Regions from separate parts of the Paraburkholderia sabiae genome, predicted to be linked through region 2. Evidence: predicted binding sites of a transcription regulator. Region 2 holds the regulator's gene; each other region holds the start of a gene.
What was found. The regulator LexA, encoded in region 2, represses DNA repair genes until DNA is damaged. The targets are predictions, from matches to a motif close to ACTGTATNNNNATACAGT.
Positions count from the first base shown of each region.

Region 1: a site for LexA is predicted at 1,035-1,052, ahead of imuA (translesion DNA synthesis-associated protein ImuA). Genes of this name have one in related genera too.
Region 3: a site for LexA is predicted at 3,015-3,032, ahead of QEN71_RS06955 (putative DNA modification/repair radical SAM protein). Genes of this name have one in related genera too.

Region 1 is NZ_CP125298.1:193,880-198,168, forward strand. Features, by position in the region: gene QEN71_RS43575 (hypothetical protein) at 1-212, opposite strand, end outside; gene QEN71_RS43580 (hypothetical protein) at 455-913, shown strand; gene imuA (translesion DNA synthesis-associated protein ImuA) at 1,070-1,777, shown strand; gene QEN71_RS43590 (Y-family DNA polymerase) at 1,707-3,179, shown strand; gene QEN71_RS43595 (error-prone DNA polymerase) at 3,183-4,289, shown strand, end outside.
Region 2 is NZ_CP125295.1:5,016,199-5,020,487, reverse strand. Features, by position in the region: gene QEN71_RS22610 (universal stress protein) at 1-6, shown strand, start outside; gene QEN71_RS22605 (DUF2939 domain-containing protein) at 37-699, opposite strand; gene QEN71_RS22600 (hypothetical protein) at 814-1,158, opposite strand; gene lexA (transcriptional repressor LexA) at 1,186-1,836, opposite strand; gene QEN71_RS22590 (sulfate ABC transporter substrate-binding protein) at 2,202-3,245, shown strand; gene cysT (sulfate ABC transporter permease subunit CysT) at 3,365-4,258, shown strand; gene cysW (sulfate ABC transporter permease subunit CysW) at 4,255-4,289, shown strand, end outside.
Region 3 is NZ_CP125295.1:1,545,228-1,549,516, reverse strand. Features, by position in the region: gene QEN71_RS06965 (APC family permease) at 1-1,183, shown strand, start outside; gene QEN71_RS06960 (tetratricopeptide repeat protein) at 1,238-2,782, opposite strand; gene QEN71_RS06955 (putative DNA modification/repair radical SAM protein) at 3,046-4,257, shown strand; gene QEN71_RS06950 (UdgX family uracil-DNA binding protein) at 4,274-4,289, shown strand, end outside.

The DNA of each region.
Region 1 (4,289 bases), on a different replicon from region 2:
AGCAATGGCGAACGATGAACGCCGCCGACTTCGATTACATGCAGCAGATCATCGGCGAGAGTTTTCAGGATGTATTCGACGATCCGCATGAATACGGGCTCGACCTCGTCGATGAGCCACCACCCTGGGCTCGTGAAGGGATACCCGGACGCGCAGATCGCATCAAGGGAAATGCTTAAAGCCATCAGCACCCCACGTCTGAGCAGTTTCATTTGCTATGGGGAGGTTCGCCCGCGAATGCGTATGCGCAGTCTTCCGCCTCACGCAGCATGGGCGCTGGGCTCAATACTTGGCGTCTTCGCGAGATTCGGCTCCGCGACGCACTGCATTTGACAGCGGGATGACGAATCCTCCCTCCCGTCGCGACTTCCGGTCACGGAAGCCGCCCTGCTGGCCGACAAATTGCTCGTCAATAGCCTATCGTTTGAGCAAGTGCGCAGCGCGGAGGCGGGACATGTTTCTTTTCTATCTTATTGATCCCGTCAGCCGCTCGATCGAAAAAGTGCGCGACGGCTTCGACCGGGCTGCCGAACTGACGAACAGCGACGCGCCCGAGATCGACACTTTGTGGGAAGACGCATCGGATCCGGACTCATCGGTCGACGTCGCGTACAACCCCGATGCCGGGGGCCAGCCCGTCTTCCGTCTGCGGCTTTTGCATGGCGGTAACACGACGGAGCGGGTTGTCGCTGGCCGCAGCGTCCTCATGGCGTGCGGCGCAGTGCCGGACGACATCGCGCAGCAGGTAGCGACAACAGAGGCAGTGCAGGCGGCAATCCATTTTGCGGGCGGGCGGACCAACATCGCCGAATGGCTGAAGGCCGGTGCGCCGGACGCTCGCGCACCGGCTCGGCGCAGCGCCTCATTCGACCACCCCCGTAAATATCGCCACAGCACGACTGGGCGGCGATAGCCTGTCCGTCCGGCTCAGGCCTGCTTACGAAGCTCTAACGGCCAGGCGTCCCCATCGCCAAGCATGCCGACGGCACGCCGTTTCAACAGGCGATGTAAGCGTCGCCTTACCAGGCTATACTACTGTTTATATATACAGTGTTTTGTGGGGAGAGCCATGAGTGCCGTCATGCTACCCGAAGCGATCCATCCCGATTTATGGAGGGCCAACCAGCTCGCCCGCGCGGCGTCGCGGGTCGTCCCTTGCGGCGACGAAGCCCTTGCGGCCGAATTGCCGGGCGGCGGCTGGCCGCGGGGCGTGCTGACCGATCTTCTCGTCCAGCAGACCGGCTGTGGCGAACTGCGGCTGCTACGACCCGCCTTCGAGCGCCTTGAATCCAAACCGGTCGTGCTTTTGCAGCCGCCCCACAACGTCCAGCCGACCGCGTTTGCGTGGTGGGGGCTCGATCCGTCCAATCTCCTGACGGTGAAAGCACTGAAGACCGCCGACGCGCTATGGGCCGCCGAGCAGATTCTGCGCGCGGGCACCTGCGGCGCGCTCGTGTTCTGGCAGCAGCACGTGAGGCCCGAGGCGGTGCGCCGGCTGCACTTGGCCGCACAGACGTCAGAGTCGCTCTTTTTCATGGTGCGGCCGCTGGCGACGACGCGAGACGCGTCGCCCGCCCCGTTACGGCTCGCGATCCGCGCCGCGAAAGGCGGCGTCGATGTCCAGTTTCTAAAACGTCGCGGCCCCGCCCGCGATGAACCGCTATTCGTGTCCCTGACGCCCTCCCCGATCCTGAACGTAAAACGCAATGCAACTGTGGATAGGCGTCCATCTCCCGCTGTTGTGCCTCGAAGTGTTCCGGCCGAAGTGGTCGCTTGAACCCGATGACAACACGGGTCTTGCCGTGCTCGAAAAGGAGCGCGTCATTGCTGCTGACCCGCCCGCGCGCGCGGCCGGGGTCTGCATCGGCATGCGGCGCGGTGGTGTCCTGACGCTCGCGCCAGCCACCGTCATGCAGGAGCGCGACGGCACGGCCGAGGTCAACGCGGTGCGCGAGATCGCGACAGGTTTGCTGAACCTCTCGCCGCAGGTCGTCATCGCCGAGGAAAGCACGGTGCTCGTCGACGTGTCGGCAAGTCTGCGGCTCTTCGGCGGTATCCGCGCGTTGCGTCGCATGGCGCGGCGGGTCGCTCACGCCATAGGTCTGACGGCCACGATCAGCGTCGCACCAACGGGACAGGCCGCATGGCTGCTCGCGCGGCACCGCGGCGGCGTGGCGCTCTCGCACGCTTCGCTCTCGCGCGCGCTCGCGGGACTGCCGGTCAGCCTGCCCACACCGGCCAGACGTCACCTCGACTGGCTGACGGGCATCGGCTGCGAAACGATCGGACAGCTGATGCGCCTGCCCCGCGCGGGACTGAAGAAACGCTGCGGCACGGCACTGCTCGATGTGCTGGACCGCGCCAATGGAGCGGCACCCCACGTGTATGAATGGTACGAGACGCCGCCGACCTTTCAGGCGCGCGTCGAACTTCCCGATCGCATCGAACACGCCGAAGCGTGTCTCTTTGCGGCCCGCCGGCTCGTCGTCCAGCTAACGGGCTGGCTATCGCAGAAGCAGCTTGCCGTCACGCGCATCGCGCTGCTGCTCGAGCATGAGCGTGGCCGCGACGCGATCGACCCAACGACGATTGCGGTGTCGCTCGCGGAGCCGACGTGGCGCGAAGACCACCTGATGCGCCTGCTGAAAGAACGGCTGGGCCGTGTCGAACTCGCTGCGGCGGTCATCGCGCTGCAGCTCGTCGTGCAGGAAGTGAAGGAAGCGGAACCGGCGTCGGACTCTTTGTTCCCTGAACCGGGCGGCACGGCGGCGGATCACGCGCGGCTGCTTGAACTGCTGGTCGCGCGACTCGGCGCGGAAAACGTGCTGAAGCCCGCGCCCGTCGCCGACCACCGTCCGGAAGTCGCCGCGCGCTGGGTGCCCGTCACGGACAAGACGAAGTACGTTGCGCCGGCGCCGGAGACGCCCCGTCCCGCCTGGCTGCTGGAGTCGCCCATCAAGCTGCTGATGCGCGGCGAGCGACCGTTTTACGGCTCGCCGCTGCGCACGGCGTCATCCGGTGAGCGCGTCGAAGCTGGCTGGTTCCAGGGTGAGCCGGTAACGCGCGATTACTTCGTTGCCGAGGCCGACGACCACATCTGCTACTGGATCTACCGCGAGCGGATCGGCGCCGTCGACGAAGAAGAGCCACGCTGGTACCTGCATGGGCTGTTCGGATAAGTCATGGTGCCTGCATCGTTCGGCCTGCCCGGCTATGCCGAGTTGCAGTGTGCGTCCAACTTCACGTTCCTGCACGGCGCTTCGCATGCCGAGGAACTGGCCGCGCGCGCGGCGCAGCTTGGGTACGAGGCCATTGCAATCACCGACGAGTGCTCGCTTGCGGGCATCAAACTGCTGGTCGGCGCGCATTTTCGCGTCACGAACGCCGATGGCTCGCCTGCCCTCGCCTTCACGGCGATCGCCCAGAATCGCGACGGCTACGGCAACCTCTCAGAACTCATCACGCTTGCGCGCACGCGCACGGCCAAGGGCACGTATGTCGTCTATCCGCACGACCTCGATCATCCTGATCCGCCTTACACGCATCTACGCGCGCTACCTGATTGCCTGATCATCCTGACGCCCGAATTTCCCGCGAAGGATGCGCGACTGGACGCACAGGCGCAATGGGCGGCACAAACGTTCGGCACCGATCGCTGCTGGATGGGACTGACCCTGCACGCCCGCGCGCTCGATGATCTGCATCGCAATACCGTCTACGACGTCGCCGAACGGCACGGACTGAGCGCAGTGGCTACCGGCCAGGTGCTGATGCATGTGCGCTCGCGCAAGCCGCTGCAGGACACACTGACGGCGATTCGCCTGAACCGGCCCGTGACCGAATGCGGATTCGAACTGACACCAAACGCCGAACAGCATCTGCGCTCGCGGTTGCGGCTGGCCAACGTCTATCAGGCGGACTCGCTCGCGCAGACGTTGAACATCGCGTCGCGCTGCACGTTCGTGCTCGACGAGCTTCGTTACGAGTATCCCGACGAACTCGTGCCGCCCGGTACCACGCCGACCGCGTACCTGCGGCGCGAGACCTATCTGGGCGCACACCGCCGCTATCCCCGCGGCATCCCGCACATCGTGCAGACGCAGATCGAGCACGAACTGTCGCTGATCGCGGACCTGAAGTATGAGCCGTACTTCCTGACGGTGTACGACATTGTCCGTTTCGCGCGCAACGAAGGCATCCTGTGTCAGGGGCGCGGTTCGGCGGCAAACTCCGCAATCTGCTACTGCCTCGGTATCACGGAGGTGGACCCCGCGCGGGGCAATCTGTTG
Region 2 (4,289 bases):
GCCTGAAACGGCCGCCTTGATACGTTGATGCGTGCGTCAGCCGTTCAGATCGACGGCTGACAGTTTCCACGTAAACAGATTCTGGCGACGGAAGATCGCCGAATAGCGCGTGTCGCCGACACCGTGCTGATAGCTCACGACGAACTCGTTGATGCCGCGGTAGCCTGCCGTCGTTTGCGGCGGCTGCGGCGGCGTTTTGCCATTGCTGCCATTGCCGTTCGCTGCGCCTGATCCGGGCGCAGGCGTTGGCGATGGATTCTCAGCGGGCTTGCCCGTCGAGTTATCGGTCTGTGCAGCGGGCGGCGGAGGCGGGCGCTCGCCGGGTTCGCCGCGCGGCGGCATGCCATTAAGCAACGCAGCGACGCCGTCAGGCGTTGCATACGCATCGACGAGCGGTCCAATCAACGCCACTCCGATCATCGCGCCGATCGCGGCAAGCGGATTGCCGTTGTGCTGGACATCGAGACGGCGTGTGAGCAGCCCCGTGACCTGCAGCTTGAGACTGTCGCGCAACGCCGGATAGTCGACGTACTCGTTGACCGTCTCGACGTCGCGCGAGTCGGCGGCGCGTTTGAGCCGGTCGAGCGCGATATACGGCGACGCATACGCATAACCCAGCGCGGCGATGACGACGATCGCAATCAACGCGATCAGAAGCGGCCGGGCAACCCCGCCTTTCATGCGAACCAGACCTGCCATTGTGCGGGACACTCCGTTTTCAGTTTCGATCTGATGTGGACCCGATCGGCGTTGAAACGATCCCGCGAAGATTGCAAGCAAGCGTTACGCGGCAACGATGAAACCGATGGCCGCTTACGCTGCCTGCTTGGCCAGCTGATCGCCTTGCTCTGCGATCGCGCGATCGATCATGTTGCACACGGCGTCGACGGTGCCGACCATGATGAGTCGCGACGGGCCGTGATAGACACGCACGGGTGCGCGGCGCGCAGGTTCTGCGTTGAGCGCCGAGTTCAGCGACACGCGTGCGAACGCCGGCTGCGCGGACGGCAGCGGTTGCGCTTCGTCATCGAACAGCGATGCCGTGCGATCAGCGACGTTCGACGCAAGCGCCGTCAGCGAACCGCAGGGAACGAGATTGCGCAGATGGCGCAGACGACCGAACTGGCGAAAAGGCAGCAAGCGGGCAAAGCGTTCCATGAGTCTCTCCAGACAGTGTTCAGCTAATTAGAATTCCGACGGCCGGATCAGCCCGACCGCGATGCCTTCCAGCGCGAATTCCGCGCTGCCGGCCTGAACAAAAATATTTTCGTAATCGGGGTTCTCGGCGATCAGCTCGATGCCGTTCGGCCGGCGCTTCAGGCGCTTCACGGTCACGTCGTCACCCAGACGCGCAACGATGATCTGGCCGTCTTTCGCTTCGCTCTTTTTCTGCACGGCGAGCAGGTCGCCGTCGAAGATGCCCGCGTCGCGCATCGACAGGCCGCGGACCTTCAGCAGGTAGTCGGGCTTGCTCGAGAAGAGCGACGGGTCGCACGTATAGGTCTGCGAGATGTGTTCTTGCGCAAGGATCGGACTACCCGCGGCCACGCGGCCCACGAGCGGCAGCGACAGCTGCATGATGCTGGCGTGCGGCAGCGTGAACTGGTGCGGCAGGTCGTCCTGATTCGTGATCAGCCGGATGCCGCGCGAAGCGCCCGCCGCCAGTTCGATCACGCCTTTACGCGCCAACGCCCGCAGATGTTCTTCCGCCGAGTTCGCCGAGCTGAAACCGAGCTCGGCCGCGATCTCGGCGCGCGTGGGCGGGAAGCCCGAGCGCTCGATGGCGCGGCGGATCAGATCGAAAACCTGCTGCTGACGTGCGGTGAGTTTGGTCATTGGCGCCACTGTATGGATAGACAGGTGACTGTATTTTTATACAGTATTCGGCGCATTTCAAGCTTTACTTTAAGTTCATCGCTGCGGGTGTCGCGTGAGCGTCGAAAGCGGGCGCTGCAACGGCTTCCGGGATGCTTCGGCGGACGCCAGGCGTTCCTTTACCACTATTGCGTATTAAAAAATGAAGAAACATTATTTTTAATGATGTAAGCCGTTGGATAGACTGGCCTCCACTGATGCAACAACAACGCACACGCCGCGCAAGAGCCGCTTCCCGCAAGCGAAACGGCGAATCGCGGCAGTCAGCGGAAACAGGCAGAAACGGGCAGAAGCCGGAAGTCAATCCAACAAGACGGAGAAGGTCGATGGGTATTCGGAATACGGGGTTTGCAGGAGCAGGGAAGGCGAAGCGGTTGATCGCGGCGCTCGCGCTGGGCGCGGCGTCGGCGTTCGGGATGGTCGTGCAGGCGCACGCCGATACGACGCTGCTGAACGTGTCCTACGATCCGACCCGCGAGCTGTATCAGGACGTCAATCAGGCGTTCGGCAAGGAATGGAAGGCGAAGACGGGCGAATCGGTCACGTTCAAGCAGTCGCACGGCGGCTCGGGCGCACAGGCGCGATCCGTGCTCGACGGCCTGCAGGCCGACGTCGTGACGCTTGCGCTCGCTTATGACATCGACGCGCTCTCGAACAAGGGGCTCATCGACAAGAACTGGCAGAAGCGTCTGCCCGACAACGCGTCGCCGTACACGTCGACGATCGTGTTCCTCGTGCGCAAGGGCAACCCGAAGCACATCAAGGATTGGGACGATCTCGTGAAGCCGGGCGTGTCGATCGTGACGCCGAACCCGAAGACGTCGGGCGGCGCGCGTTGGAACTACCTTGCGGCGTGGGCGTACGCGGCGCATCTGCCGGGCGGCAACGACCAGAAGGCGAAGGAATTCGTCTCGAAGCTGTACAAGAATGCGGGCGTGCTCGACTCCGGCGCGCGCGGCGCGACGACGAGCTTCGTGCAGCGCGGCATCGGCGACGTGCTGATCGCGTGGGAAAACGAAGCGTTCCTGTCGATCAAGGAATTCGGCACGGACAAGTTCGAGGTCGTCGTGCCGTCGGCGAGCATTCTGGCCGAGCCGCCCGTCGCGGTGGTGGACAAGGTGGTCGACAAGCACGGCACGCGCAAGCTCGCCGAGGCGTATCTGAACTTCCTCTATAGCGAAGAGGGGCAGGAGATCGCGGCGAAGAACTTCTACCGTCCGCGTTCGAACAAGGTGCCCGCCGACCTGACGTCGAAGTTTCCGAAGCTGAAGCTGTACACGGTCGACGATTCGTTCGGCGGCTGGACGAATGCGCAGAAGACGCACTTTGCCGATGGCGGCGTGTTCGATTCGATTTACCAGCCGCAGTGAAGCAACGCGGCAGTGAAGTTTGAGCAAGGCGCGCCCTCGGGCGCGCTTTCGGCAATGTGCGTTCAGCCGAACGCGGCAGCACGCGCAATGCAACGCATTAACCTGAAAGAGCCTTTCGCATGACGACGTTGACCTTTCGCAAGCCAAGCGCGATACCCGGCTTCGGCCTGACGCTAGGCATTACGGTGGCGTATCTGAGCCTCGTGGTGCTGATTCCGCTCGCGGCCACTTTCCTCAAAACGGCGACGCTCGACTGGAGCCAGTTCGTCCGCGCCGTCAGTTCGCCGCGCGTGCTGGCGTCGTACCGGCTGACGTTCTTCTCGGCGCTCGGCGGCGCGTTGATCAACGCGCTGTTCGGCTTTCTGGTCGCGTGGGTGCTGGTGCGCTACCGGTTCCCGTTCAAGCGGATCGTCGATGCCGTCGTCGATCTGCCGTTCGCGCTGCCCACTTCAGTGGCGGGCATTTCGCTCGCGGCGATCTATTCGGGCAACGGCTGGATCGGCCAGTTTCTCGAACCGCTCGGCATCAAGATCGCGTTCACGCCTGTCGGTGTGCTGGTCGCGCTGACCTTCATCGGCTTGCCGTTCGTCGTGCGGACAGTGCAGCCCGTGCTCGAAGAGTTCGAGCGCGAGCAGGAAGAAGCGGCCGCGTGCCTCGGCGCGTCGCGCTGGCTGACGTTCCGGCGCGTCGTGCTGCCCGCCGTGTTTCCGGCGCTGCTGACGGGTTTCGCGCTCGCGTTCGCGCGCGCGTTGGGCGAATACGGCTCCGTGATTTTCATCGCGGGCAACGTGCCGATGAAGTCCGAGATCACGTCGCTGCTGATCATTACGAAGCTCGAACAGTACGACTACGCGGGCGCAACGGCGCTGGCCGTCGTGATGCTGGTCGTGTCGTTCCTGATGCTGCTGCTGATCAACACGCTGCAGTGGTATCTGCAACGGCGCACGAGCCGCGGACGCACCGCGCCGACCGTCGCGCCTTCAACGACCGTTGTTGCAGGAGGTGCGCAATGAGCCAGGATTCCGCCGTGCTGTCGAGCGCTAC
Region 3 (4,289 bases), 3.1 Mb from region 2:
CCTGCTCGCGCTGATCGCGATCGCGTTCACAGCGCTCAGCTACGGCAAGCTCGCGCGGCTCTTTCCCGTCGCCGGTTCGGCCTACACGTATACGCGCAAGACCTTCAACGCGCATCTCGGTTTCCTGATCGGCTGGGCGACGCTGCTCGACTATTTCTTCCTGCCGATGGTGATCTGGCTGATCGGCGCCGCGTATCTGAACGCGGCGTTTCCGCACGTGCCGTCGTGGATCTGGATCGTCGCGTTCATCGTGCTGACGAGCGGTTTGAACATCGTCGGCATCGAGCTTGCGGCGCGCTTCAACATCGTGCTGATGATCGTGCAGCTCGCGATCGTCGCGATATTCGTCGCGCTGTGCTGGCACTATGCGTCGGCGGCGGCAGCGCCCGGCGGCATCGCGATGGCCGAGCCGTTCTTCAAGCCGCACGTGCCACTCGGCGCGACGATGGCGGGCGCCGCGATTGCCGCGTATTCGTACCTCGGCTTCGACGCCGTATCGACGCTGACGGAAGAAACCATCGATCCGAAAAAGAACATGCCGCGCGCGATCTTGCTGATCGCGCTGATCGGCGGCGCAATCTTCGTGATCGCGGCGTACACGATGCAGCTCGCGCATCCCGGCGTCGACTTCAAGGACACGGACTCGGCCGCGTTCGAAGTCGCGAAAATGATCGGCGGCGATATCTTCGTGACGGTGTTTCTCGCGGGTCTGATCCTCGCGCAGTTCGCGTCGGGCATCTCGGCACAGGCGAGCGTCGGGCGGCTGCTCTACGCGATGGGCCGCGACGAAATCCTGCCGAAACGCATCTTCGGTTTCATCCATCCGCGCTTCAAGACGCCCGCGATCAACATCGCGATTGCGGGCATCGTCGGGCTGATCGCGCTGAAGCTGGATGTGGCCACGTCGACGTCGTTCATCAACTTCGGCGCGTTCCTCGCGTTCACGGCCGTCAATCTGTGCGTGATCCGCGTGTATCTGTCGGGCGATCACGGCGACCGCAAGATCGGCGTGTTCGGCGGGCTGGTGTTTCCGTTGATCGGCGCTGTGTCGGATATCTGGCTGCTCGCGAGCCTCGAGAAAACCGCTCTCGTGCTCGGCGCGGTGTGGTTCGTGCTGGGTATCGCGTATCTGTGCTGGATCACGCGGCTGTTCCGCCAGGCGCCGCCTGAAGTGGCGATCTGATCCAACTTCCAGACGGGCGCTTCGCAGTGGCGAAGCGCGTCCGACGCATCTGTTTTATTGCGCTCGCGCGGGGAATTCCGCTTCGAGCGCTTCGATCAAGGTCGACAGCACGTCGACCCAGTTTCCGCGCTGCGACTGGTTGAAGATACGCATGCCCGGATACCACGGGCTATCCTTGCGCTCGCGAAGCCAGCGCCAGCAGCCGGCGTAGCGGTTCAGCAGCCACACGCGCTTGCCCATCGCGGCAGCGAGATGCGCGACCGATGTATCGACGGCAACCACCAGATCGAGCGCATCGACGAGTGCCGCCGTATCGGCGAAATCCGCGATCTCGCTCATCCAGTCGGTCATGTTCGTACGATGCGCGGCCGTCAGTGTTTTCGATTCATCGTCCGCTTTCTGCAAGCTGATCCACTGCGCACGCGGCCACGCGAGCAGACGCTCGATCTGCGCGGGCGCGATGCTGCGCATCCGATCCATATGCGCGTTGATCTTGCCGCCCGCCCAGACGATGCCGATGCGCGGCACGCCCTCCGGCGCAACCTGCGCCAGCCGTGCTCGCCAGTACGAGGCGCGTTGCGGATCGACGCGCAGATACCGATGCAGCGCCCTGTCGAGATTCTGCAAGCCGATGCCGAGCGCCATCGGCAGCGAGAGCATCGGCGAATGGCAGTCCCATTGGCTCCAGTCAGCCGGCAAGTCGTCGAACAGTTGCAAGCGCGGATAGCGCTCGCCAAACGAATCCTCGAACAGCCGCCGCAGCGACTTCGGACAGTTGAAGCCGACGGTCCCGAAGTGATCGAGCGCAAGCGGAAAGAAGCGGCTGAACTGCAACGCGTCGCCGAGTCCCTGCTCGTACACGATGAAGAGCCGCGCGTCCTGCTTCGTCGCCGGCTCGCCCAGCCATTGCGGCACGGGCAATTCGGCGGGCCGCACGCCGCGTTCGCCGCGATTGTTGCCCAGCGCGGCCCACCGATACTCGAAATGCGGCCACGCTTCTTCGTACCGTCCCACCGCGAGCATCATGTGGCCGATGTTGCTGCGCGCTTCGAGGTTCGCGGGATCGAGATCGTACGCGCGCCGATGATGCACGATCGCCGCCTCGACGTCGCCGAGCGCATTCAGCACGAGGCCGAGATTATTGTGCGCGCCGGAATGGACCGGGTTTGCCGCGAGCACGTCGCGATAGACCTGCTCGGCCGCTTCCATATCGTCGTTCAGTTGCAGCGCCACGCCGAGATTGAAGGCGAGAATCGACGTATCGATCGACATGAACGGCTCGCTGCGCGCAAGTTCGATTCCTTGCCGCGCGCTGCGTGCCCCTTCGACAAACTCGCCCGCGCGGATCTGCACGACGCTCAGGCTGTTGTAGAAAATCGGATCGGGCCGCACGCGCAGCGCGCGTTTGATCCAGTGCGCCGCGCCGCCCGGCTCTTTTGCTTCGAGCGCAACGAGGCCGCGCAGATGCAGCGCGCCCGCGTGTTCGGGCCGCGCTTGAAGGAGCGCATCGAGTTGCGTGCGCGCGCTGTCGTGCCGGTTCGAGAAAAAAGCCTGCAACGCTGCCGTGAACTGCCCGTCGATGTCTGCTTGATCTGTCATTCGATGATGTCCGTCGCCGTCGCGAAGCTGTTGCGCTGAACCGTCGGACGCTACACGACGGGCGGTCGGCCATGATCCCATCGCGTCGCCTGGCGGCTGTTAAGTTGTGTCAAGTAAGTTGTGTCAAGTCCGACCGTCGCGTCCGACCCGCTTGAAAAATAGGACAAATCCGGAACACCCGCAGCGCGGACCACGATACGCACGTTGTCAGCATCGGTGGACGGCGTAGAATACTGTACATATATACAGTGTCGCTACCTGTCATGGAACTGCTCAAAAAGCTCGAAATTCTCGCCGACGCAGCCAAGTACGACGCTTCGTGCGCGAGCGGCGGCGCGCCGCAGCGCAGTTCGCGCGGCACAGACGGGCTCGGCGCGAGCACGGGTTCGGGTATCTGCCACAGTTTCACGCCCGATGGCCGCTGCGTGTCGCTGCTGAAAATCCTGCTGACCAACTTCTGCCTGTACGACTGCCAGTATTGCGTGAACCGGCGCACGAGCAACGTACCGCGCGCACGTTTCACGCCCGAGGAGGTCGTCAGCCTCACGCTCGATTTTTACCGGCGCAATTACATCGACGGCCTGTTTCTTAGTTCGGGCGTGATCCAGTCGTCGAACTACACGATGGAGCAACTGGTGCGCGTCGCGCAGTCGCTGCGCGACGAACATCAGTTCCGCGGCTACATCCATCTGAAGACGATTCCCGACGCCGATCCCGTGCTGATCGCACAAGCGGGACGTTACGCGGACCGGTTGAGCGTCAATATCGAACTGCCGACGGAAATCGGCCTCGAACGGCTCGCACCCGAAAAGAGCGCGCGCACGATCCGCCTTGCGATGGGGTCGATCCGCCTCGCGCACGACGAGGCCGAGAGCGACGCGAAAGCGCCGCGCTTCTCGCCCGCCGGGCAAAGCACGCAGATGATCGTCGGCGCGGACGAGGCAACCGACAGCACGATCCTGCAAACGGCCGAAACGCTGTACGGCTCGTACCGGCTCAAGCGCGTCTACTACTCCGCGTTCAGCCCGATTCCCGACAGCCCGACCGCGCTGCCCGCCAAGGCGCCACCGCTGCTGCGCGAGCATCGGCTGTATCAGGCGGATTTTCTGCTGCGCGGCTATGGATTTCGCGTCGACGAACTGTTTGCGCAACCGGGCAATCTCGCGCTCGATATCGATCCGAAGCTCGCGTGGGCGCTCAATCATCGCGACAGTTTTCCCGTCGATCTGAATCGTGCTCACGCGCGCATGATCGCGCGCGTGCCGGGCATCGGCATGCGCAACGCGAAGCGGCTGGTGGAGTTGCGGCGCTCGCGGCGCATCCGCTATCAGGATCTTGTGCAGTTACGCTGTTCGATGGACAAGACGAAGCCTTTCGTCGTGACGGCCGACTATCGTCCGGCGCAAGGCGACGTGTCGACGGAACGCTTGCGCCACGCGTTGACGCCGCCGCCGACGCAGTTGTCGCTGCTTTGACGTCGGGCGTTCGCGTATGCACATCGTCGTCG